Regions from separate parts of the Paenibacillus sp. CB74 genome, predicted to be linked through region 2. Evidence: riboswitches for the same ligand, from Rfam matches in the RefSeq annotation. Region 2 holds a riboswitch; the other holds the start of a gene.

Region 1 (12,144 bases), 2.6 Mb from region 2:
ACCGATTTACGATCCATTACGCCTGGTGCTTTACCTTCAACCGGACGGAATTCCGTTGTAGCGATCGGCCCTTTGCCATCCACTGGAATACCGAGCGGGTTCACAACGCGTCCAATCAATGCTTCGCCTACAGGCACTTGCATGATTTGGCCCGTACGTTTCACTTGGTCACCTTCACGAATATCGTAGTAAGGTCCCAGGATAACGACACCGACATTGCTTTCTTCCACGTTCATGGCGAGTCCCATAACACCGCTTGGGAATTCAACCAACTCGTTGGACATGACGTTCTCAAGTCCGTAAACACGAGCGATACCATCACCAACCTCGATTACCGTTCCGACTTCGACTACATCGATATCGGTCTTGTATTGTTCGATTTGGCTCTTAATTAATGTACTGATTTCTTCTGGTTTGATACTCAAGTGTCCTCACCCCAATCTACTGTACTCGTCTGTTAAAAGACTGCTCAAGACGTTCGAGCTTGCCAGCCAAGCTGCCGTCATAGATCGTATCGCCAATGGCGACTTTCAATCCGCCCAGCAGAGTCGGATCAACAATGTTCTCGATACGAATCTTTTTATTCACACGGCCACCGAATTCACGGGCTACCGCTTCTTTTTCTTCATCATTCAACGCATAAGTCGAGTAGACACGTGCATCAGCGATGCCCAGCGACTCACCTTGGATCTTCCGATAATCATTCAGTAAGTCTCCCAGCAATTCAACGCGTCCGCGTTCAATCAACAACAAGACTGTACGAAGGACTGAATCGGATACCTTGCCATCAAGACTTGAGTGAATCACGTTCTGCTTGGCTTCATCAGAGATATTAGGGGATACGATAAATTTCTCGATATCTGCATCTCCGGTCAATGCACTGACTACTGCAACCAGTTCCTGTTCAACCTCAAGCACCTGCTGTTGCTGAAGAGCAACTTCGAACAATGCTTTCGCATAACGCTTGGCAACAATCGTATCGCGGCTCATTGTCGGCCTCCTACCTCATTGAGGTATTGGTTCACAAGCTCTTCTTGTGCAGGACCGTTCTCAACTTCTTTTTTGATCAATTTGGATGCAATCTGAACGGAAGCTGTACCCAGTTCGCTGCGAAGTGCTGCGACTGCTTTGTTCTTCTCGCTCTCGATTTCGCGTACTGCATCGTCTTTCAGACGATTAGCTTCAGCTTTCGCATCAGCCAAAATCGATTCAGCTTGTTTGCCACCCGTTTGTTTGGACTGTTCAATGATGTCGTAAGCATCTTTACGTGCTTGCTCAAGAGCTTGTTTTTGTTCCTCCACATAGGCAATGGCCTGTTCCCGAGTCTGTGCAGCCTCATTCATCTGCGTCATCACGAGTTCACGACGTTTTTCCATAATGGAGAACAAAGGCCCGAAGGCATAACGGCTAAGCAGCCAGTATAAAATTGCAAATGCAACAATCGCAAGAAGCGTATTTTCCCATATGAAACTCAATCTGTTCACTCCTTCCTGGAGGTATCCTTGAAACGTCATCCGTTAGAACGGACATTACCTAAAAAGAAGGCGCGGATGGCTATGGCCTTCCCCGCCAAACCTTTAAAATTTAATTAAGCCATACCGTAGAACATGAACGCGAGTACCACACCGATGATCGGCAATACCTCGATCAAACCTACACCGATAAACATTGTTGTTTGAAGAGTGGATTTTGCTTCCGGTTGACGGGCAATACCTTCCACCGTTTTGCTGATTACCATACCGTTACCAATACCTGCGCCAAACGCGCCCAGTCCTGCAACAATTGCTGCTGCGATTAATGCCATTGCTCCCATTTGTATATCCTCCTTAAAATGATAAATCGAATTTTTTATTGTTCAGCCTGGTGAAGAATTCTTCGTAGGGCTTGAAACTTAATGCTCGTCGTGCGTCTCGATGCTCTGTGAAATGTACACCATCATCAAGATAACAAACACAAATGCCTGGATCGCGCCGATAAAGATACTAAAGCCTTGCCACACCATTAATAACGGAATTGCTGCGATAGCACCAAACACTTTGAATGTGGTCAGTTTCAGGATCGTTGCGATCAGTACCTCACCCGCGAAGATATTCGCGAATAGACGCATACCGTGTGTCAACAGCTTGGATGCCGTCTCAATCAAGTTGATTGGCAAGAACAAGGCGAATGGCTTAAGGTAATGCTGGAGATATCCTTTGGTGTTGCGGAACAATCCCAGTCCATGAGATACAAGGAACGCTACGAGAGCGAGTCCCATCGTTACAGACAAGTCGGCTGTCGGTGATTTCCACCAAGCCAGTTCAACGTGTGGGTGTGCTTCAGGGTCCTTGGCATGCGCTTCTTCAAACGCTTCCACCGCTGTAACAATCGGTTTACCGAACACTTGCGCATGTTCTGCGCTGTCCACTGCAGTTACCGCTTGGAACGGAAGTCCGAGCATGTTTCCTACAAAAATGAACATAATCATGGAAAGAGCGAGAGAGATAAAATGTTTACCTTTCTTCATATCCATTGTACTGGAAATCAGATTGCGGACGAATTCTACTGCCCACTCCATAAAATTTTGCAGCTTGCCGGGGTTTTCAACGGATAGTCTTCGTGTGGCCAGTACAGCAAAAATAAAAACAAGGGCACCTGTAACTACCAGCATCAACACAACCGATAGATCCAGTCGAAATCCGCCAAGCATAATAATTGGAGCTTCATGCATATTTTTCTCACCCCTTTCTCGACTTGAAAGCTGCAGCCCTTAACTTCATTCTGCTCTGCGGGAATGGACAATCCCTATAATCAGTAAGGAAAATTGTGCAATGACGAGACCGCCTGCAACCGCATATGTATTGAAGTACTGCGGAAAGCGCATCGATATGAATATACCGAGCACAGCGAGTGCCGCTCTTGTCAAAAATCCCAGGTTCACACGCTTCAAGTTACCTTCTGCCGCATCATCAGACATTTTCCTTACTTTGTAGCCCAAGTAAAATGCATTGATCCAGCTAATTCCTGTACCCAGGGCTAGTCCCAAAGCAATTGTCTCCACACGTGGCATAAAGGCCGCTGCGAGAAAACAAATCATAAGAAAGTACATGATGAAAACAGTCATCGATCTGCGGTATCTGGTTAGTTCACTCATCACTTTCCCCCATGAATTTTTTCGCGATAAAGTAGATGCTTACACCGCCTGCCGCAAGAAAAAAGAGAACGCTTACGGCGATCCATATTCCGTTACCTCCAATGGTCTTGTCCAACCAGGAGCCAGCGTAATATCCGGCAACAGCGAGAATGGCAATCTCGATCCCAAAAGCTGTCACGAGCCCCATCGCTTTCCATACATTATCGTCATGGTTACGGGATGAATTTGGTTTGTTCGAATCGGCCATTTTCCACGCCACCCTTGCAATCCCAGTTAATTTTACTGAATGATGAGAGCCTTTGTCAATTGAATGATTTTAGCGTTTTAAAGGGGAAAACGACGGGAATACAGACCCTCAAAGCCCATAAACCCGCGTAAACCGTACAGTTTAACTGTATGCTATGCCCTTTATAAATCCGTCAGAAAAATTGTATTATTTTTTGAATTTTCTGTGAAATGATTCCGGACGCTCACTATTTACACCAAAATGGTGCAGAATCGCATTGACAATTCTTTCCGAAGCATGTCCATCACCGTATGGATTAGCAGCCTGGCTCATGCTTGCATACAGGTTTTTGTCTGTAAGCAAAGCTTTGGTCCGTTCATATACACGTTCCTCTTCGGTACCTACCAGTTCCAGCGTTCCAGCTTCAATACCTTCCGGGCGCTCTGTCGTATCGCGCAATACAAGCACAGGCACACCAAACGAAGGTGCTTCTTCCTGCAAACCGCCTGAATCGGTCAAAATCAAGTGAGTATGCGGGTAAAAGTTATGCAAATCCACCACGTCTAGTGGATCAATTAATTGAATACGGGGATGATTCCCCAAAATCGCGTGAGCCGGCTCCTTCACAGCAGGACTTGGATGCACCGGGTACACGATGGCAATATCTTCAAATTCGTCGGCAATCCGTTTGACGGCCTGGAAAATGTTGCGGTGAGGCTCGCCTTGAGATTCACGGCGATGAGCTGTCATCAGCACAAGGCGTTTGCCTTGGGCCCAATCAAGTACCGGGTGTGTGTAGTCCTCCCGTACTGTATATTGAAACACATCTGTTACCGTGTTGCCTGTGACGTACGTACTAGACTCTGATTTATTTTCTTTGGCAAGATTGGAAGAAGACCAATCCGTAGGCGCAAAGTGTAGATCTGCCAGTACGCCCGTCAGCTGACGGTTCATCTCTTCCGGATATGGAGAAAGCTTGTTCCACGTCCGAAGTCCTGCTTCCACATGTCCTACCTGGATCTGCTGCAAGAATGCTGCATAGCTTGCTACAAAGGTAGTTAATGTATCCCCGTGAACCAGCACAATATCCGGCTTCGCTTCAGCCAATACCGGCTCCAGACCGCCTAATACACGAATCGTAATTTCATTCAATGTCTGACGGTCTTTCATCACATCCAGATCATAATCGGGATGAATGTCGAAAACTTCAAGAACCTGATCCAACATCTGACGATGCTGCGCAGTTACGCAAACAATAGATTCAATAGACTCGGGGTGTTTTTGCAATTCCAAAATAAGCGGAGCCATCTTGATGGCTTCCGGACGCACCCCGAAGATCGTCATGACTTTAATTTTCTTGGACATTCGAGCAAAGCCCCTTTTCTATAAGTTCCGATTACAAGCATGAGATATGCTTATTTAGTGCCGTATAGACGGTCTCCTGCATCGCCAAGTCCTGGAACGATATAACCATGATCATCCAGACGGTCGTCCAGTGCTGCGACATAGATATCCACATCAGGATGTGCATCCTGTACAGCTTTAACGCCTTCCGGTGCTGCTACCAGGTTCATCATCTTGATTTGGGTACAGCCACGTTTTTTGAGCACGTCAATAGCTGCAATCGCCGAACCGCCAGTTGCAAGCATCGGATCAATTACGATCAATTGACGCTCTGTCACGTCTGTAGGCAGTTTGGTGTAGTATTCTACCGGTTGCAGTGTTTCCGGATCACGGAACAGACCAACATGTCCAACTTTTGCGGCTGGCAACAATTTTACAACGCCATCCAGCATTCCGAGTCCTGCACGCAGAATCGGCACCAGTCCGAGCATGCGTCCAGAGATGACTTTACCTTGTGTTGCAGCTACAGGTGTCTGTACATCAATCGTTTCCAGTTCAACATCTCTTGTAATCTCATAAGCCATCAACGTTGCCACTTCATCCACCAATTCACGAAAATCTTTCGTATTCGTACGCATGTCGCGTATAAACGTCAGTTTGTGTTGAATCAAAGGGTGATCACATATTACTAATTTTCCCATCTAATTTGTCCCTCCGGTAAGTTCTTCATGTTCAGCATTTCCAAATATACCTAGCCACCATTCATGGGCTCGATAAATCCTGTATATTATATCATCACCAACAACGAATTACACCATCAAAGGGCACCCAATCATTACAGAATACCGAATCCTATAAAAAACAGGACCGGAAAATGATCCATCCGGTCCTGTTTTGCTCCTGCTGTTATGTCATTGAGTATGTTCAAAAACGTGTAAACACTAAAGATGCTCCGCAAACCGAATGACCTTCCGATCGCTGTTATCCCCGGATTTTTTTGAACCACCTTAATAAGGGGTAAAATCCAGGGATAAAGGCGAGCGCTACGCTTCTTCAGGTTCTTTCGGTTTGCTCCGTCTGCGTGTGTACATTAAGAACACTCAAAAGAAAGCAGCATGAGCAAAGTTTTTAGTATTTAAGGTCGGTATAGAGCGGGAATTGGTCTGTCAGTGCAGTCACTTCTGCACGCGCTTCATCCAGCTTCGCCGTATCTTTTGGATTTTTCAACGTTTTGGCAATGATCTTACCAATGGCAACCATCGCTTCTTCGTTCATGCCACGGGAAGTTGCAGCAGGTGTACCAATTCGAATACCACTCGTTACAAACGGGCTTGTAGGGTCGAATGGAATTGCATTTTTGTTCACGGTAATACCGATGGAATCAAGTACATGCTCAGCTTCTTTACCTGTGATGTTCACACTGCGTGTGTCGATCAGCATCAAGTGGTTATCTGTACCACCGGATACGATGTTCAAGCCTTCAGCGATCAGTGTTTCAGCCAGAACCTGTGCGTTTTTCACAACGTTCTGTGCATATGTTTTGAACTCTGGTTGCAAAGCTTCTCCGAATGCTACCGCTTTGGAAGCAATTACGTGCATCAAAGGACCACCTTGGGAACCCGGGAATACCGCTTTATCAATCGCTGCTGCCCATGCTTTACGGCACAGAATCATACCACCACGAGGTCCACGCAACGTTTTGTGTGTTGTTGTTGTTACGAAATGCGCATGTGGAACCGGGTTTGGATGCAAACCAGCAGCAACCAATCCTGCAATATGAGCCATATCCACCATGAACAAAGCACCTACATCATTGGCGATGGAAGCCAGCTTTTCAAAATCAATGGTACGCGGATATGCACTTGCACCTGCAACGATCAGACGAGGGCGGTGTTTGAAAGCCGCTTTGCGCACTTCATCATAATCAATCAGGAATGTATCTTCCTGCACGCCGTATGCCACAAAGTTGTACAGCAAACCGGAAGCGTTAACCGGGCTACCGTGCGTAAGGTGTCCACCATGGGCAAGGTTCATACCAAGTACAGTATCACCAGGTTTCAACGCTGCAAGATATACTGCCATGTTCGCTTGTGCGCCGGAGTGAGGTTGAACATTCACGTGTTCTGCTCCGAACAATTCTTTGGCACGATCACGCGCAATGTCTTCAACTACGTCCACATGCTCACAACCGCCATAGTAACGTTTACCTGGATAGCCTTCAGCGTACTTGTTGGTCAGTACAGATCCCAATGCTTCGATTACTGCTTCACTCACGATGTTCTCGGATGCAATCAGTTCGATGTTGTTCTGTTGACGCTTCAGTTCAAGATTCATCGCTTCCAGTACTGCCGGGTCATTCTTGCGCAATTGTTCCATGATTAAATTCCTCCCAGTTATAAGTGAAGTTATAAAGTGAAACTAATGTTTACACGAAAACGGCGAGTGCAACACCAATCTGAAGAAACGAAGTGGTCGCCTTTATCACCGGATTTCCCCTTTTAAATAGGGAATAAAAAATCTGGGGATAACAGCGATCGGAAGATGGTGATGCAATCAAAGTCAGGAGTGTAACCTAATTAGTCTCACTTTATATGTTAGTCACAAAATGTTGAATCTGGTTGTTCTTCCATACGATACACCGCGCGTTCGCCGCCAATTAACTTCGGACGAGTCAACGCTGTGGTCACACGCGCATCTCCAACATAGCGGAGCGCTGTACGAAAAGGTACGGCTACATGCCGGAGATGCATGCCAATCATCGTCTCCCCAATGTCCAGTCCCGCATGGGCCTGCACATGTTCAGCCAGGCATGGATCGGTCAGCGAACGATATGCTGCGGATGCCATTGAACCTCCGGCTTTGGGCACGGGTACTGCACCAACCTCAGTCAATCCAAGACGAGTCAGCACAGAACGTTCCATGACCAGCGCACGGTTCAGATGCTCACAACACTGGAATACGGTATCAAAACCGAATTCCTCCTGCACTTCGCGTATACCCGCAAGAAGCTGTTGCGCCACTTCAATAGCACCACTCGTACCAATCCGTGCCCCTGCAACTTCACTTGTGCTTGTACCGATCACAACGATCTGTCCAGGCCCAAGCTGTCCGGCAAGCGCCAGTTCATGCAGAATGGATGCGGTCTGTTCCTGCAATCCGGGTTGTTCTGAATCTAACTCTATAGTCATCCTATCATCGCCTCCCGATAAAATCATGCCCGCTGTCTCTTGGCTGTCCTTCGTATTCTTGCACGGCATCTCAGGATCTATTATAGCGAATAATCAGATGAAAGACGAAAAAAAGAGCAGTCTGCGGGTAACGCAGAATTGCTCTTTTGCCCAGGCGACCGGCCGTTTGTTCCGGTGCTCCATCGTGGTTATGCCCACTTCGTCGCCAGTTACACCGGATCCCTGTTTTCCCCTTCATCATAAAACAACCCGCGTTTAAAATCAACGGTTAATTTACATCACGTGTCCTGTTTCTCTAACCTGCCCCGCAGGATCAGAATTATCCCAGCTTATCCAAAAGCCGGTCCAATGCCGTCCGAATCTCGGCCGCAGCGATATTATAATCATCACGACTCCCACCAAATGGATCGGAGATGTCGAAACTAGGAATGCGTTGTCTGATCTCAATGGCTCGCTCACGCTCCGATGCCAGGATCTCTTGCCCAAGGGCACGTTTCATCTCCAGCGTTGCAAACAGGCTGTCCAATTCCTGAACATCTCTTAATACCTGCTCGTCGTCCTCCACATACTCTTTCAATGTATAGGTTTTGTGGACAGAGTCGGGAAATACCTGCATAACATGCTGCTTATGACTCCGTGTTAATGTAAGAACCAGGTCCGCCCAACCTACCAGGTTGGCGCTTAGTTGAGTGGAATGAGGTGGACCTTCAACGTTATGATCTCTCAGAACAGCTTCCGCATGACGGGAGATTGGCATACCCGACGTAGTTGCCACACCTGCGGAACGAACCTCTACCTGAATGCCGCGCTCCGATGCCAACTTTCGCAAAAGCCCCTCTGCCATGGGGCTGCGGCACGTATTGCCTGTACATACGAATAAAATATGTTTCATTGTGTTAGCCTCCCCATTTTACATATGATGCGAATGATAGGATATCTCAAGTTTTATTCTAAAATATAAACAAAAGTCCAAACGCAAGCAAGATTGCGCCACCAATGGCCTCACCATAATCCCCGAGATTCTGACTCACCCGACGGCCTAATAGCAGACCCATCACCGACATCACCCCGCCACAAAAGCCAAAAGCCAGTACGGTTAAGATCAGATCACTGCTAAACATCCCTAAGGAAACGCCAACGGAGAACGAATCCACACTTACGCTGAGGGAAAACAGTATAACGCCGAGCAGGGAACGGTGGTCCACCAGCTTGGTATCGCCTTCACGGAATGCATTCAGAATCATATGACCACCCAGCAGAACAAGTAATCCACCTGCTGCATACGTCGTAATGTCACCGAGCAGCGAGCTGACGTATTTGCCCATATACATACCGATGAGCGGCATGATGATATGAAATAGCGCCGTTACTGTACTGATTCGCAATACATCCCTTAGCCGAATGCCCTTCATGCCAATTCCGATCCCAAGTGAAAACGCATCGAGGCCAAGTGCAACTGCCATGATCAAAATGGTTACCAACTGCCCTACATGGGCAGACACATCCCACATCCCCATACCCCCAAGTCACGTAAAGGTTCTTGTACACGATATGCGGACAAGGACCTAAACATGACCGATGAAAGGTAAACGACGACGGATGTACTCCATCTCCATGATACATAAGGCTAGATTGTAGGCAGGTGGATGCGATGTTTTAATTGATTTGTTTTGGAAAAGAGTGCGTAGCTCTCCTGACTGTATGATCAGGAGAGCTTAGGAGGGCTGTGGGTCGCCAACTTGAATGAGTTGGTTACCCGCCGCCTTGAGCAGCCGATTCATGACGGCTGCTCCCAGCCCTTCGCGTGAGCAGGCTTCAGCCACAATATATGTGGCGCCTTGCTCATCGCAGCTGCGCAGCGCGGCGTATAGCCTGCGCGCTGCTTCCTCCAGCTCGCTGGCGTCACCCAGCGAGAACACGGCATCGGCGCGGTACTGCTCCGCGTGCTCGGCGAACGCCAGCACGGCGGTGCGCTCTCCGCGCTGCGCCGCCTCTGCGAGGGCGGCACTGGTCCAGGCCGCCACCGCTGCGGGCGGCCCCTCCACCACGCACAGCGCCCCTGCGGGTGCGTAGTGCGTGTACTTCATGCCCGGCGAGCGCGGCGCCGGGCTTCCCACGCCAACGGCCCCCTCCGCGAGTAGCGCGGGGTCCGTGGCGACACGGGCGGCAACGGCGGACAACTGTTCCGCCGTAATGCCGCCAGGGCGCAGGATGGTGACGGTACCGTCGTCACCGACCTGCACCACCGTGGACTCGACGCCCACCCCGGTGGGACCGCCGTCCACGATGCCGCCGATGCGGCCATCCAGATCCTCGCGCACATGAGACGCGAGTGTTGGGCTTGGCCGCCCGGAGCGGTTGGCGCTTGGCGCAGCCACAGGGCATGCCGCCGCCGCGATCAACTGCAAGGCCACCGGATGGTCCGGCATGCGCACGGCCACCGTATCCAGACCGGCGGTGACACGCGGGGACACCGCCCCCGGCCTAACCGGCAGCACCAGCGTCAGCGGTCCCGGCCAGAAGGCCGCCATCAGCGCTTCCGCTGTCTCATTCACTTCCGTGACCAGAGTGTCCAACTGGTCACGGTGCGCGATATGCACAATCAGTGGATTGTCGGAAGGTCGGCCTTTGGCGACAAATACAGCCTCAACGGCTGCCGTGCTACGCGCATCCGCACCCAGGCCGTAGACCGTTTCGGTCGGAAAGGCCACCGTCTGACCTTGATGAAGACAGGCTGCGGCAGCCTGCAAGTCGGCGAGCGCCCTTTGATGGGCGCTCCCCTTTTTCACATCCGCTAATTCAATATTACCCAATCCATGATCATTCTCATTGCTTAATAAAACGCGCACATCCCAATTGACTGTGACCATCTCTGCTGGAGTTCCCTTGTCATGAACCTCCATGTCATTTCCCATTTCGGAGGTGAATTGCACTTGCTCATTCTCTCTATTCATATATCCATCATTCCTAAACATCATAATAGGTTACTTGTGCACGTGAGAAATACACTTTAAACTCCATACACATCCTTGTTCACTTCGCTTCATACTCCATGTTCAATATAAGTAATTATAACATACCTGTCCCGCCTCGGATGCCCTTCACACTTCGCTCCACGCATGAGTCTCACTGTAGCTTCAACGCCAATTCATATCAAAAGGGCAGCTCCCTGAATTGAAGCCACCCTCTTTTATAGTATAAATTCGTTGTTATGCGAACAATCCAGTTACCCAACTCCATAGTTTCACAGCCATATCCCACAGAAAGAATCTCGCCTCCGGTGTCTCTCCCTGCACAGACGCCTCTGCATCTCCAGGTTCAGCCGCTGCGGCCGATACGTTTGAAGGTTTCGCCAGTGCATCCCCGGTCCCTGCATCAATGAAGCACAGCGGCGGGAACAACACACACCACCAGTTCTGACCTTTGCCTTCGCCTAATGTAATCCGAACCGCTTCATAATCACCAGCAGGATACACGGTGCCTCCATATAGCTTGGTTGGGAACGGAACTGAACCCAATTCCACCTGATACTCATACTTCAAACCGCGACTGGCCAACTCTTCTCCTACTCTATTTTCAATCTCGGACAAATGCTCACGAATGACATGGCGTGCTTCATCCAGACTTTGCGGATTCTCCAGTTCGGCTACCCACTCACCCATCTGAGCAACGACAGCATCCCGAATCTCGCGTTTCACCAATTGATCTCCCGGTGCATCCGAGTTTGCTAGAATACGCAAGCGAATCGATTGTTCAGGAATCGCTGTGGCCGCCACAGCTGCATCCGTTTTCTGACCTTCCCACATCATGATCATCATCATAAAACATACAATAATAAGTCCAATTTGCTTTACAATTCGTCTGTTCATTCCGTTCTCCCCCTCAGCTCTCTGATCACGCGACCTGCAACTCTCTCATGTCTATCAGTATGCCCGGGAGAGACGGAAGTAAACCTAGCATATACAATAAATCTACTAAATCGATTCTATGATATACATACACTCACCAGTCATGTTAAAAAGGCTGATCCGCACCTGGTTACAGGGCAAATCAACCTCGTTATCCTTATGAACAATGAACAATCACGTTAGTCGCTCCACCACTGTGCTTTTCATTAAACTATTTCAGCAGTTACACAGCACTTTTCTCTTTCTTGAGCATATTCCATAAACGTTCCGACAACCGCGGTTGCTGCTCCCCCATGAGAAGTTCATCCTCCTCTTCCTGTCCATATAACTTAATACTCATGACCA
Region 2 (12,144 bases):
CCCTCGCCAGGAGAAGACTCTACATGAATGCGCATATGAAGGGTTTGGACCACCTGACGAACCAGATACAGCCCCATCCCAGTCGCCGCTCCATCCATTCTGCCTCGGGTAGACGTAAATCCTTTATCAAATATACGCGGCAGATCCTGAGCCTCAATCCCTCGCCCGTGATCCTTAATCATCAGTATGACATGTCCATCCTGTTCCCGACTTTCAATGAGGATGTCCGATGAATCGCTATATTTCACCGCATTGCTCAACAACTGCCGGAGGATGAAGCCTAACCATTTGCTGTCTGTGAGCACACGCGATACCATCAACGACACATCAAAGCCAATCCCCTTGGATATGCACCACGATCTCAGTGCTCGAATCTCACTATTCAATATCGGTTCAAATTCCGTCTCTTCGATGAACAGATCATTATGCATGAACGGAATCCGCTTCTGATGAAGCTGCTGATCCAGCAATTGATGGATTCGTAACCATTCATATGTCATTTGGCTCTGTAGCTTATCATCTGGCAAGCGCTCGATCATCAGTTGCAACGCAGTCAGTGGGGTCTTCACCTCATGAATCCAGGACAACATCTCGTCCTTCTCCTGTTCCAGAGCGATAAAATGATGTGACGACTCCTTACGATATCGCTGTGTCTGGGAACTGAGGGCCTCATGTACGATCTGCTCATATGGACTTTCGGCGATGTCGAGTTCTCCCAGATCATAGGTATGATCCCAGGTGCTCAACTTTTTATAGAAACGAGTCTCTTTCAGATATCTCGCCCAGATAAAAACAAGACATACCACCACATTCAGCACTACGATATACATCACAGATTGGAATGGAATAGACGAGTCCATGTAAGCTACCAATAAAATAATAAGTTGTATGCTTACCAGTAGACATAACCAACTAGCCCTTTCTCGTATGTACTTTCCGATCATGCTTCTGCCTCTTCCGTTGCCATGTAACCCTGACCTACCTTGGTTTCAATGTATCGCTCCAAGCCGATGGGTTCAAGCTTCTTTCGTAACCGATTAACGTTAACCGTCAGCGTATTATCACTCACGAAATGCTCATGATCCCACAAGCTCCGGATGAGATCCTCACGGGTAACGATCTGATTTTTGTGCTCCACCAGCACTTTAAGGATGAACATCTCATTTTTGGTTAACAGAACAGATTCATCCCTGCAAGTGAGTGTATTTTTCACATATTCAATTGCAGCACCGCGCCAAGTCCGGAGTTCAATATGCTCTGTATTGTAGTTGTACACCCTCCGCAGAGTTGCCTGAATCTTGGCAATCAATACATCGAAGTGAAACGGCTTCTGGATAAAATCGTCTGCACCCAAATGCATGGACATGACCATATCCGCAGGATGATCCCGTGAGGACAAAAAGATAATCGGCACATTGGAATGCGAACGAATGATTCGACACCAATGGAACCCGTCATATTGGGGCAACTGAATATCAATAATGACCAATTGCGGCTGAATTACGCTGTACTCCTGCAATACCTTGCCAAAGTCCTGCACACCATACACGTCATACGACCATTGGGATAACCGTTCCTTGATTTCATTAAATAACGATTCGTCGTCTTCAATGAGCATAATTTTAAACAAGAGAGTTCACCACGTTTCTGTTCTTCTAAGGTTGATTGTGTCCATCCATCCGCTCGATCAACTGTATCGCGACGTCTCGTGGCGATCTTAATTGGCCTGCTTCATACACTTGATTGAACATGCCTGCAAGCGCAAACTCCTCTGTACTTTTGCCTCGTGCAGCAGCCTGTAACTCCGTATCGACCATCCCCGGATCAAAAGCAATGATCTCAACAGGATTCTGTTGACCCGTTTGCTCCAAAGATACGCATTGGGTGAACATGTTCAATCCTGCTTTGGATGTACAGTACACTGCCATTGAAGGCGCGGGATAACTTCCCGAACCCGATGAGAGATTAACAATTTTACGTCTGGCGGACAGGTGATTGGTTTGTTGAATAAAAGATGAGCTCAATATCATTGGCGCTGCAAGACTGATGTTAAGACTCTGACTTATCTCTGCGGCACTGCATTGTTCTATGGGTCCTAGAGGCTCCAGCATCGCTGCATTATTAATGAGTCCAATGCAATCAGCTTCCTGAGAAAGGATTTTGTCCAATACACGTGTAACCATATCATCAATCCCCGTCAGGTCGGCTAGATCGTACTGAACATGATGGTAACGCCCGCTCCACTCCTCGCTTGATTCCAACTCGTGCGAATGCCCGCGTGAAATGCCATAGACCCAGTCTCCCCTGGCTAGCAACAACTCCGCGAGCTGTTTCCCAATTCCTTTGGATGTACCTGTAATGATAAAATACCTCTGTCTCATATTCCCCCGCCTTCTCTCGCTCAATGCAGTATTAGTTAAACTCCACCCTATGACTTTATAACTCTATAACTACACGCCCGGTTTTCTCCACATGGTCACCCACAAAATGGGTAATCCAAAACAATTCTCATCCTGGCCCATCGCCTTCATAGGACGTAATTCCACACATTCAAATGGATCTTGTAGTAAATAACGGAGCTTTTCCTCCGTAAAGGCCAGTCCGCCTTTCATCGACTTCTCTTGATATACCTGCCAATCATCCATGACGCTCTCCGGCCCACCTTGACCGCCAAAACCAGGAGCAAAACAGCTCATCCCAAAGTATCCTCCGGGCTTGAGCGCTTGGTGAATCATCTCTATGTAAGGAATCCGCTGATGAGGTAGCAGATGATGCAGACAACCCGAGTCGTAGACAAGATCATATTCTTGCTGCGGGGCCAGTTCGAACACGGAGCGACATTCAAAATGTACGTCCAGTTGCTCTTCTGCCGCCCTCTCCTTAGCCCAGGCAATAGCTGTCTTGGAAAGATCATAAGCATCTACCTGATATCCTTGGCGGGTCAAATACAATGCATTTCTGCCTGGACCACAACCCAGTTCCAGTGCCTTGCCACCTGCCAGCAAACCTGCGTTCACATACGCTACCAGATTCTCATCCGGTTTGTTTGGGAAAAAGGGTATGGGTCTGTTCCGATCCTCATAGAAAGGCTCCCAAAATTGCTTGGCAGATCTGAAGTCTGCATCGAGCATATCATATAGATCCTGTACACTTTTAATCGTTTTTTCCACTACCACATTCCTCCTTAAATCCTCCATCCGAACCTTCAGTTTAGATCATTCATCCCTCGTCATTTTCATTAAATCAGCTACACTTTATTATAACATTTTTAACCATTAATCCTCTATTTTTCTACTTTGAAATATAAGATTTTTCCAACAAAAAAACGACCGACTTGGATGTCGATCGCTAACAATTGTAGCTGTTATGAGTTACAGTTTACTTCGCCCGTTCCATGACTGCAAAGTAATTTTTTTCGTTATCAGCAAAGTTGAAGACACGCCCCGTTGGCATCTCGACAATCTCTCCAACCGTTACATGTTTTCCAGACAAGTCAGCATATAGTTGATCCAGATTTTCGGTAAAGAACATTAATGATGGTGTACCCAGATTTACACCCGCCGACATCCGCTCGACAAACTCTTTGTCATGGAGAATAATGCTCGTCTGCGAATCTGGGGTAGGCGCAATCTCAATCCATCTCATGCCCTCGTCGAGGTTTACTTCATCCACAATGTGGAATCCTGCAACTTCCGTCCAAAATGCCAGTGATTCATCCTGATTGTTGACATACAACATAATTTGGCCGACTTTGCTAAACATGCATCATTCACTCCTCTGATCATCTAATCTCTCAACATCCTGCTTATCATTCCTCAACTTCCAATAGAGTATAACATGCAGGACAGCTTTTTCATTATCTTTCTTTGGCATTACACTGCTCTGATCGAAGTTTCAGATCAGACCGTTGTAGCGATCCTACTTTGGAGAATAGGAGCTTCCCCTTCACTATGCAGATAGGTTAAATTAGCTTAACAAATCAAGATCAGATTTTGAGTAAAATGGATTTCTTGAAGTTACTTATAGTGTTTTGACAAGAGCCAGCCTATGGAATCCCGAGGTATAATAATTCATATCAATACCTTCCTTTTGAAAATTCATTCGTTCATAAAATACGAGCGCTGCTTCATTTTCTGCATGATCAAGTGTGTAAAGCATGATATCACTACATCCAAATCCAGCTATTTTCATGCATATTTCAGTAATTAGTGTACGTGCTACACCTTGTCGAAGGTGTGATTTACACGTAACAACGCCAACGATTTCATATCGGTTAACCGTAGGCTGAAAGATATAACCAGCATGACCTATGACAACATCTGCTTCGTCAACCATGACATAATAAGCACTGATCCGTTCATCCATCATATTTAAAAATAAATCCCAGCGCGCAGGATACTGTTCGCGTATAAACGAAGGGAATTGAAAATTATGATCCGTCATCATTTTCAGCACTGCTGGCTGATCAATCGTTTGAAAAAGACGAATAGTCATCTTGCCACCCCCTCCCCTTAAAGATCACAGCTTCATAGAATCCAGCCAAATCCATGCTTGTCATTCCATCAAGTAAAACAAACGCCATTTTCATTGCCGCCACCCGTCCTCTCGTACCCGAATAATAAATAAAGTGTTTGATCAAAAGATCAAACACTTTGCCCAGGCGTACGGCATATAATATATGTGCTTCCTCGTGGTTCACTCCACGTTTACGCCAGTCACACACAATCGATATTTAACAACCAGTATCCATCACTCACACTATTGTATGCCTCTTAATTTCTTCGTAAGATAAAGTACAACATCGTCGTCCATAATCGTTTCTTCACCTGGCTGAATGTAATGATCGTGTCTGTGAACACCATGACCGTCCGGTATGTATCCGCGATGGGCATATAAAACTTGCGCTTTGCCATAATCGGAAAATACGCCTACACCAATACCTGCTACATCCGTTCGTTCCGAAATAACTTCCTCTGCGCGGTCCATCAACCGTGAACCAATACCTTGGCGCTGGAACTTGATCAGCACATTAAAATCGTTAATTTCGGGAATGCCTTGTTCCCTGAAAGAAGGGTATTTGGAATGCCACAATACATTCACGTATCCGGCAAATTCTCCATTCAACTCGGCTACCAAGGTTACACGGTCCCCATTCTGTTGTTCAGCCAAGTAATGAAGATACTGCTCAGCGTATCTCCCCCACCCCTGCTCCTGAAACGCCTTGGATATAATTACAGGATCACTCTCATTTAATAATCTGATATGTACAGTCATTAATGAATTCTCCTTAATAAGATATTTATCCTAACTAAATTTCCAGTCGATCTCGAAGCGATGTAATATGAGCAACATGGTGTTTGCCATGCCAAGCATACATGCCCAGATTATAATCCAATCTCGTCGTTTCTTGAGATGAGGGATGATAGAATTGTTTGGCATAATCCGCATCTGTCAGTGCATTTAACAGAACCACCCACCGACGATGGAGCGCATCCAGAATTTGAAGTGAGAACTCAACATCCAGGTCCCTTGAATCACTCAGTTCAGCCCAACGCTCTTCATAATACGGTCGAATTGTAGGTGTATCCTCTGTCAGTGCCAACTTGAAACGAATCATACTGTTCATATGGCTGTCTGCCATGTGGTGAATGACCTGTTTGAGCATCCATCCACCTTCTCGATACGGCAGACTTAATTGCTCTTCACTCAGCCCCTTTACCGCTTCTCGCGCGCGTTCAGGTAGCTCAGCAATGTCCTGAATCCACTTCTCCCGCTGCGCCAAAGTAACTTCACCCGTGTGTACAAATGGGCCTATCGGAAATCGTTCGTCCATCCATTATTCCTCCTTGTTTGTATGATGAAAATAGCTCTTAATATTCTAACGTGCATATTCCATGAGCCAGCAGTCTCTCATCTGCCCTTCATGCAGCTCATGTTTCTCCAACAGCTTAATCCTTTGAAAACCACATTTCTCATAACAGGATATCGCTCGCAAGTTCCAGGATTGAGGGTCCATAACCACTTTACGGGCTTGTTTTTCATGAATGAGATAGGCCAGCATGGATTGCACCAGCAATGTTCCGATACCTTTGTTCCAATAATCTATCTCACCAATGAACTGATCCGTTCCATAGATGATCTCATCCGTGTCTCCATAACCATACTCCGTTCGTTCTTCTTCCTCAAGCTTATAGAACTGAATGTATCCTATGGGACTTCCTGCATACTCAACGATACAACGGGTAGCATCATCATCCTGATTGTAAAAATGCTCTCTTACCTGCTCCAGATCATGCGGCCGATCACGGCCTTCATAGTATTGAAGGACTTCCGGGTCAGTCAGCCACTTCACCAGCTGGTGTTCATCTTCTGTTTCCAAGAAACGTACGGTGATTCCGTTTGATTCATATACACTCATCACTCTGCATACTCCTTAATGATCTCCAGATTTTCACCCGTAACCCAACTTAGATCCTTCCCCAACAACTGCTCGTTGTGAACATAATACACGATGGGATTTTCAAGCGGTTGAGTCGTTCCATCCAAGGATCTGAGCGTAAACCTCAACTTGTAACTCCCCATCTCATCAGGGATTGCAAACCCTATCAGATTCTCAGCTGATTTCCTCGTTTTCCCCTGCACCTTCAGATACTCTTCCAGAATGACTTGATCAAGATAGGAGCTGCCAACAGACGAAGGCACGTACCACGCATTATCTTGTTCTTCAGTGAATGTGGCTCCTCCCCACCCCGGGACAACGGGATACACCATATGTTGATCTTTGTCTTCTCTTTTTCGCGTTATCTCTAACTCTACCTCAACTGCATCCGTATCAATCTGCCTGATGGTACCTGCCATCACAACATCTTTGGCATTCACACTTGGAATAACATAGCTATAGATGAGCAGAGTCACCAAGAATATGATCGTTATTCCCGTAATCCACAATATTGTTCTTTTACGCATCTGTCTGCCTCCCGTCTGGTTAATCATACTTCTGGAGCAGCTCCTTCTCTGTTACAGATTGAGTTAACCTATCCAACTCAGGGGATGCCATCCAATCACTGGATGTATTCAATCCATGTTTGATTGTATGGATCGTGCTATGTGCAGACATGTATATATTGTGGTGCACTCCAGGTTGGACAATAATATGCTCTCCTTCACGCATCACTCGAATGGAAAACACCTGATCGTCTCCATAACTGGCATAAGCAATCCATCCGGATTGCACCACATAAAACTCCGTTAGACTGATATGTACATGACTGTTTTGCCATGCTCCCTGGGAAGAAGCAACGGTTCTGCAATAATAACTGCCATCTTCGGATATCATTTTATATTTCTGTTCCCCATTCGCCATCTGCTCAAAGCTGGTTTTGACACCGGTCTCACCATATTTCTGTTCTGAAAATTCTGTGTTCAATTGTCTTCATCTCCTGACAAAAAATCCCTTTAATCTAACATTCGACATCGACTAAGCGAATCTCCTGTTTGAATATGCGAATATCTTTGCCAAAATTTGAAACGCTTCTCTCCCAGCTTCCGTATTAAGGTCGAAGTCGTATGTTTGCCCTATAATAAAACCATCTGATCTGGAGGTTGAGCGCATGTCATTTTTCAAGAAAATGTTAGCCAGTGTAGGTGTTGGAGCAGCCAAAGTAAATACGGAATTGCATACACCAGAAGTCACGCCTGGAGGAATCATCTCAGGGGTTGTGTACATTGAAGGTGGAGATGTGGAACAGAACGTAGATCGAATCTATCTTTCAATCAAAACCCATTACATACGGGAGCACGATGATCGCAAAGTAAAAGAAACAGCCATTATCGCCAAATACCTGCTCACCGAAGGTTTTACTTTACAGCCTGGAGCCAAATTGGAGAAAGAATTTTCATTTGACCTGCCAGAAAACCTGCCGATTACACTGCATCGTGCAGAAGTTTGGGTAGAAACGGGGCTCGATATCTCAAGCGCGGTGGACCCATCAGACCGTGACAGATTGCATGTTGTTCCTAGCAAAGACATGAATACTGTGCTCGATGCGATCGATATTCTTGGCTTCAAGCTGCGTGAAGTGACCAACGACTATGCGCCGAAGCTTGGCGGAAATCTGCCATTTGTGCAGGAATTCGAATATGTACCAACAAACAAGTTCCGTGGACATCTGGATGAGTTGGAAGTCCTGTTCTATCCAATGGGCGATTCGCTCGAACTGTTATTACAGATCGACCGCCGTGCTCGTGGGCTCAGTGGAATATTCTCCGAAGCCATGGGGACGGATGAAAGTTTTGTCCGCTTGCATCTGTATGAAAGGCATCTGGCACGGGGTGCACATTCTGTCGCTCAAGGACTGGAAGAGGTTATTTCCAAACATATCTAGTCTGTAGTCTGTGAAAAAATAAAACCGTCCTCTATCAGATAAATCTGATGAAGGACGGTTTTTGGTTTTCCGGGTAATAAGACTTCGAAGTTCTCCCCGTGCAAAGACAGCGTAAGGAACATGGGACAGACATGTAGCTTACGAGGACACACCTTCAGGAACGCTGTGTCCAGCGTTGCATTCCTGATCGAAGACCGTAATATGCAGCGGCGAGCAAAATGAACCCGGCAACAGCAATAATCATGGATGTTGTATCCCATCGAACCATAGTTCCAAAGGCAACCTTGGATTGCAATGGGGTAACGGAAGAAGCGGTGTTTGTCAGATCAGGTGCGTAATTCATGGTCATGATCATGCCTTGCACAACATTCCAAGCTGCAAAACCGATGATGAATAACAGGGTAACCAGAACGGATTCCGTTGCTAATCTTTTGTTCATGTTTGTCATTTCGCCCCCTCTTCCCATTCAATTAGACAAGAAATGCTGCATCTCCTTTTTCAGCAGACCTTTGTTGGCATCCACATACTGATACAGCAAGTCGAAGCTTTCCTCGTTATCTGCTTGCATGCTTAAATTCGCGGCTTCCAATTCAATCTCCTGCAATACCTCATGAATCTGTTCCCCATGCGTTTGCAGGCTTGTCGTAATGTCATCTTCAGACAGGCCATTCACATTATCTCGCAATTGCCCGTTCGTTACGCCGCTTTCGGACAACATCTGCTCTATCTTCTTCAGGATCACGGCATCTGCATCATTGCCGATCCGTTCCATAGCTGTTATCGTCTCACTCAGATACTGCCCGCTGGCATTCTCAAGGAAACCGGTCATACCGTTCATGGACAGCTCGGTATCCAGATCGATGATTAGAATGATATCTCGCAATACTTGCGGAAGTTCCGGCCCACTCTCTCGAATCGTTGCGAATTCAGCCCGATAAAGGTCCATGGCAACACTCCCCACCACTTCTTCACCTGACATCTCTTCAAACTGATCGAGTGGTAACAACTCCTGCAGTTCTTCTTGTAACTTGTTCATCTTTCTCTGCCTCCTGTATCTCTCTATCTGAATAGTTAAACGATTTTTTTACACTGGACCACTACGCGGCCAGAATAAACTTCCGCTCGCTGTTATCCCCAGATTTTTCTCATTCCCTTTATTAACGGGGAAACTCCAGTGATAAAGGCGAAGTGTATGCTTCCGAAGCAGCTTTCTTGCAGAAAGCTTTTAGCTCCGCTTCTTCAGTTTTTTTCTGTCCTCTCCGTTATCGTGTAAATATCAAGCTCAACTACGCCGACACGTTATTACATCATAGCAGAATACATTATATAAGTTGAACTTATAGTAGTTAGTATTGTCTATCCTGTTATCAAATTTACAGGGAATATCGTCAAGTTAACATGCACTTGACCTCGGGAAAATGTTCCGCTGTTATGATCTTGGCATCACGAGTCATGGGAGGGGTAATGATGCGCCTGGCCTTGTTCACAGACACCTATCTTCCGGAAACCAATGGTGTTGCTGGCACGCTCCACCGCTTGAGTAACCATCTGAACCGCAGAAGAATTGAACATCTGCTGTTTACTCCGAACTCCATCATTGAAGGAAGCCATGAGACTCAAGTCCGATCGGTTGCCAACATCCCTTTTTTTCTGTATCCTGAATGCCGCATTGCACTACCCAACAGAACAGACACTCATAAGCAGCTGCAAACCTTTCAACCCGATCTGCTGCATATCGCCACGCCTTTTAATATGGGGCTGCTTGGCCTGAGGTATGCGCTCAAACATCACCTTCCACATGTTGTCTCCTACCATACCCACTTTGATCGTTACCTCGAATATTACCGGTTGAAAAGCATGATCCCTCTCTATTGGAAATATATCCAATGGTTCCACCGCACCTGTGATGCAACCCTTGCCCCATCTCGGGAAACGATAAACACCCTTCAAGTCCAAGGCATTCAGCGTCTGAAGCTTTGGTCTCGCGGAATTGATTGCAACCTGTACTCCCCTGATAAACGCAGCTCGGATATCCGTGAACGATACCACATCACTGCTCCCCTTATTTTACTCTACGTTGGACGCATTGCCCCGGAAAAAGATATCGCTACGCTCACGACTACGATGCAACAGTTGCCCCAGGAAATGCAGTCCCGTGTACACTGGATTATCGTTGGTGACGGCCCATCTCTTCCCAAAATGCGTCTGCACTCCCCACCAAATGTCACCTTTACAGGTTATATGCACGGGGAAGACCTTGCTGTTATGTATGCTTCGGCAGATCTGTTTGTGTTTCCTTCCGCTACGGAGACATTTGGCAATGTGGTGCTGGAAGCGATGGCTTCAGGGCTTCCTGTGGTGGCGGCCAATGCCGGAGGTGTAAAAGATCTGGTATCCCACCACCGTAATGGAGTAATGTTCGAGCCAGGTCAGGCTGATGCACTGATTCGGGAGATATGTCTCTGGGGAAATCACGTGGACCAATTGAGGATGATGGGACTGGAAGGCAGAAAGCTGGCTGAACAGCGGTCGTGGGAGCATATTTTTGATACATTGATCGTGGATTATGAGGAAGCTATAGAACATCGGAACAGACAAACGAAAGATCGGATTATTACAGCCTGATCTGGTCGTAAAGACTTTATTCGTTAAAGACATATTATGTATTGATATTACGATATTGATATAAAAAGACATGATCTCATTGAACTGGATCATGTCTTTTATTGCATATATCTATTGGTTGAATTTAGTGTATGGGACTTTGATATCTACAAATCCTTTAGCATAGGGTGCAACCTCATAAGGATAGAATCGGATGACAATCCCTTTGTCATACAAAAAGAATTCAGATGTTTGATCAAGCTGAAAATCATAAATATTCTCTTCAAAAATAGAAACTCCAGCATTATACATGGCTAATAGACTGTTGGAGATGGATCTCTCTACCTTCTCCATCTGAATATCATCTTTAACATACTCGCTTAGCTTCAGTTCTTCCCCTGTTCTTAAATCATAGTTATATGATGTTGTCGCATCCATTCCATGTGCTCCGCCAGTGTATACATGATCTTCATATACTACAGACAACTTTTCTTTTGCATTGTATTTTACACTGGCCATGGTAGTGTAGAAATAAGCTTTGTTTGATTGCTTTTCTTCTTTGTCCAGGCGAGCTGCTTTCACTGCGTGGAGTTTAAACGTCTTGTTCAACTTATCCGTCACAGATTTCTTTCCACCTGTTAGATGTATGTATGGCTGTCCTTTGTAATATTGGACCTTCGTTTTCACTGTAATCGTGCTGTCTGCCTCTACATGACTACTCGGAAGAATGATAGCAATCAGTACAGTGATCAACAGGTAATTTATCCATCTCCATTTTTTTCTTCCAGTTCTATCTTTCAATATTATCGATAACCCCCTTTGGCTCAAATGATTTCGCTTCCTGCATTCTGTTCCATATGACCTGTGGAGTGCCCTTTAAGTCTGTTCCGCTCTGAACGTTGCCAATCCAGATGTCTTCTGCTCCCGGCTGTTGTAAATAGTGCCTAAGCGTCGCTTTGACCAGAATGGACGCATGTAAATCCAGTACCTCATCTTGCGGTATCCAAAATAACTCTCCTTCATCGGAAGGTACAAATTGTCGATGCTTCGTCTCTCCAAAATAGACAAACTGCTGCCAAATCTCACCACCGCTAACCTCTAACAGAATAGTTCGAAGTCGAAAGTGTTCGATATCCCCTGGCTTGAATCCGGTCTC

What was found. Region 2 has a riboswitch for ZMP and ZTP ahead of ACX9NY_RS15300 (GNAT family N-acetyltransferase). Riboswitches for the same ligand answer to the same signal wherever they lie in the genome.
Region 1: linked by a shared signal. The riboswitch ahead of ACX9NY_RS26505 (TIGR01440 family protein) and the one ahead of ACX9NY_RS15300 (GNAT family N-acetyltransferase) in region 2 are both predicted to bind ZMP and ZTP.

The regions. Positions count from the first base shown of each region.
Region 1 covers NZ_CM146009.1:6,016,865-6,029,008, reverse strand. The annotation lists gene atpA (F0F1 ATP synthase subunit alpha) at 1-425, opposite strand, end outside; gene ACX9NY_RS26550 (F0F1 ATP synthase subunit delta) at 442-990, opposite strand; gene atpF (F0F1 ATP synthase subunit B) at 987-1,475, opposite strand; gene atpE (F0F1 ATP synthase subunit C) at 1,589-1,813, opposite strand; gene atpB (F0F1 ATP synthase subunit A) at 1,892-2,710, opposite strand; gene ACX9NY_RS26530 (ATP synthase subunit I) at 2,756-3,133, opposite strand; gene ACX9NY_RS26525 (AtpZ/AtpI family protein) at 3,126-3,380, opposite strand; gene wecB (non-hydrolyzing UDP-N-acetylglucosamine 2-epimerase) at 3,567-4,724, opposite strand; gene upp (uracil phosphoribosyltransferase) at 4,775-5,404, opposite strand; gene ACX9NY_RS26510 (serine hydroxymethyltransferase) at 5,832-7,079, opposite strand; gene ACX9NY_RS26505 (TIGR01440 family protein) at 7,298-7,891, opposite strand; ZMP/ZTP riboswitch at 8,033-8,114, opposite strand; gene ACX9NY_RS26500 (low molecular weight protein arginine phosphatase) at 8,211-8,783, opposite strand; gene ACX9NY_RS26495 (manganese efflux pump MntP) at 8,842-9,402, opposite strand; gene ACX9NY_RS26490 (L-threonylcarbamoyladenylate synthase) at 9,607-10,761, opposite strand; gene spoIIR (stage II sporulation protein R) at 11,101-11,760, opposite strand; gene ACX9NY_RS26480 (FtsW/RodA/SpoVE family cell cycle protein) at 12,023-12,144, opposite strand, start outside.
Region 2 covers NZ_CM146009.1:3,465,418-3,477,561, forward strand. The annotation lists gene ACX9NY_RS15275 (sensor histidine kinase) at 1-944, opposite strand, end outside; gene ACX9NY_RS15280 (response regulator transcription factor) at 941-1,630, opposite strand; gene ACX9NY_RS15285 (SDR family NAD(P)-dependent oxidoreductase) at 1,656-2,381, opposite strand; gene ACX9NY_RS15290 (class I SAM-dependent methyltransferase) at 2,451-3,170, opposite strand; gene ACX9NY_RS15295 (VOC family protein) at 3,379-3,762, opposite strand; gene ACX9NY_RS15300 (GNAT family N-acetyltransferase) at 4,021-4,494, opposite strand; ZMP/ZTP riboswitch at 4,648-4,729, opposite strand; gene ACX9NY_RS15305 (GNAT family N-acetyltransferase) at 4,759-5,274, opposite strand; gene ACX9NY_RS15310 (YfiT family bacillithiol transferase) at 5,309-5,833, opposite strand; gene ACX9NY_RS15315 (GNAT family N-acetyltransferase) at 5,879-6,418, opposite strand; gene ACX9NY_RS15320 (hypothetical protein) at 6,418-6,966, opposite strand; gene ACX9NY_RS15325 (cupin domain-containing protein) at 6,986-7,426, opposite strand; gene ACX9NY_RS15330 (sporulation protein) at 7,611-8,384, shown strand; gene ACX9NY_RS15335 (hypothetical protein) at 8,539-8,823, opposite strand; gene ACX9NY_RS15340 (DMP19 family protein) at 8,851-9,420, opposite strand; gene ACX9NY_RS15345 (glycosyltransferase family 4 protein) at 9,849-11,009, shown strand; gene ACX9NY_RS15350 (DUF3298 and DUF4163 domain-containing protein) at 11,121-11,789, opposite strand; gene ACX9NY_RS15355 (NUDIX domain-containing protein) at 11,779-12,144, opposite strand, start outside.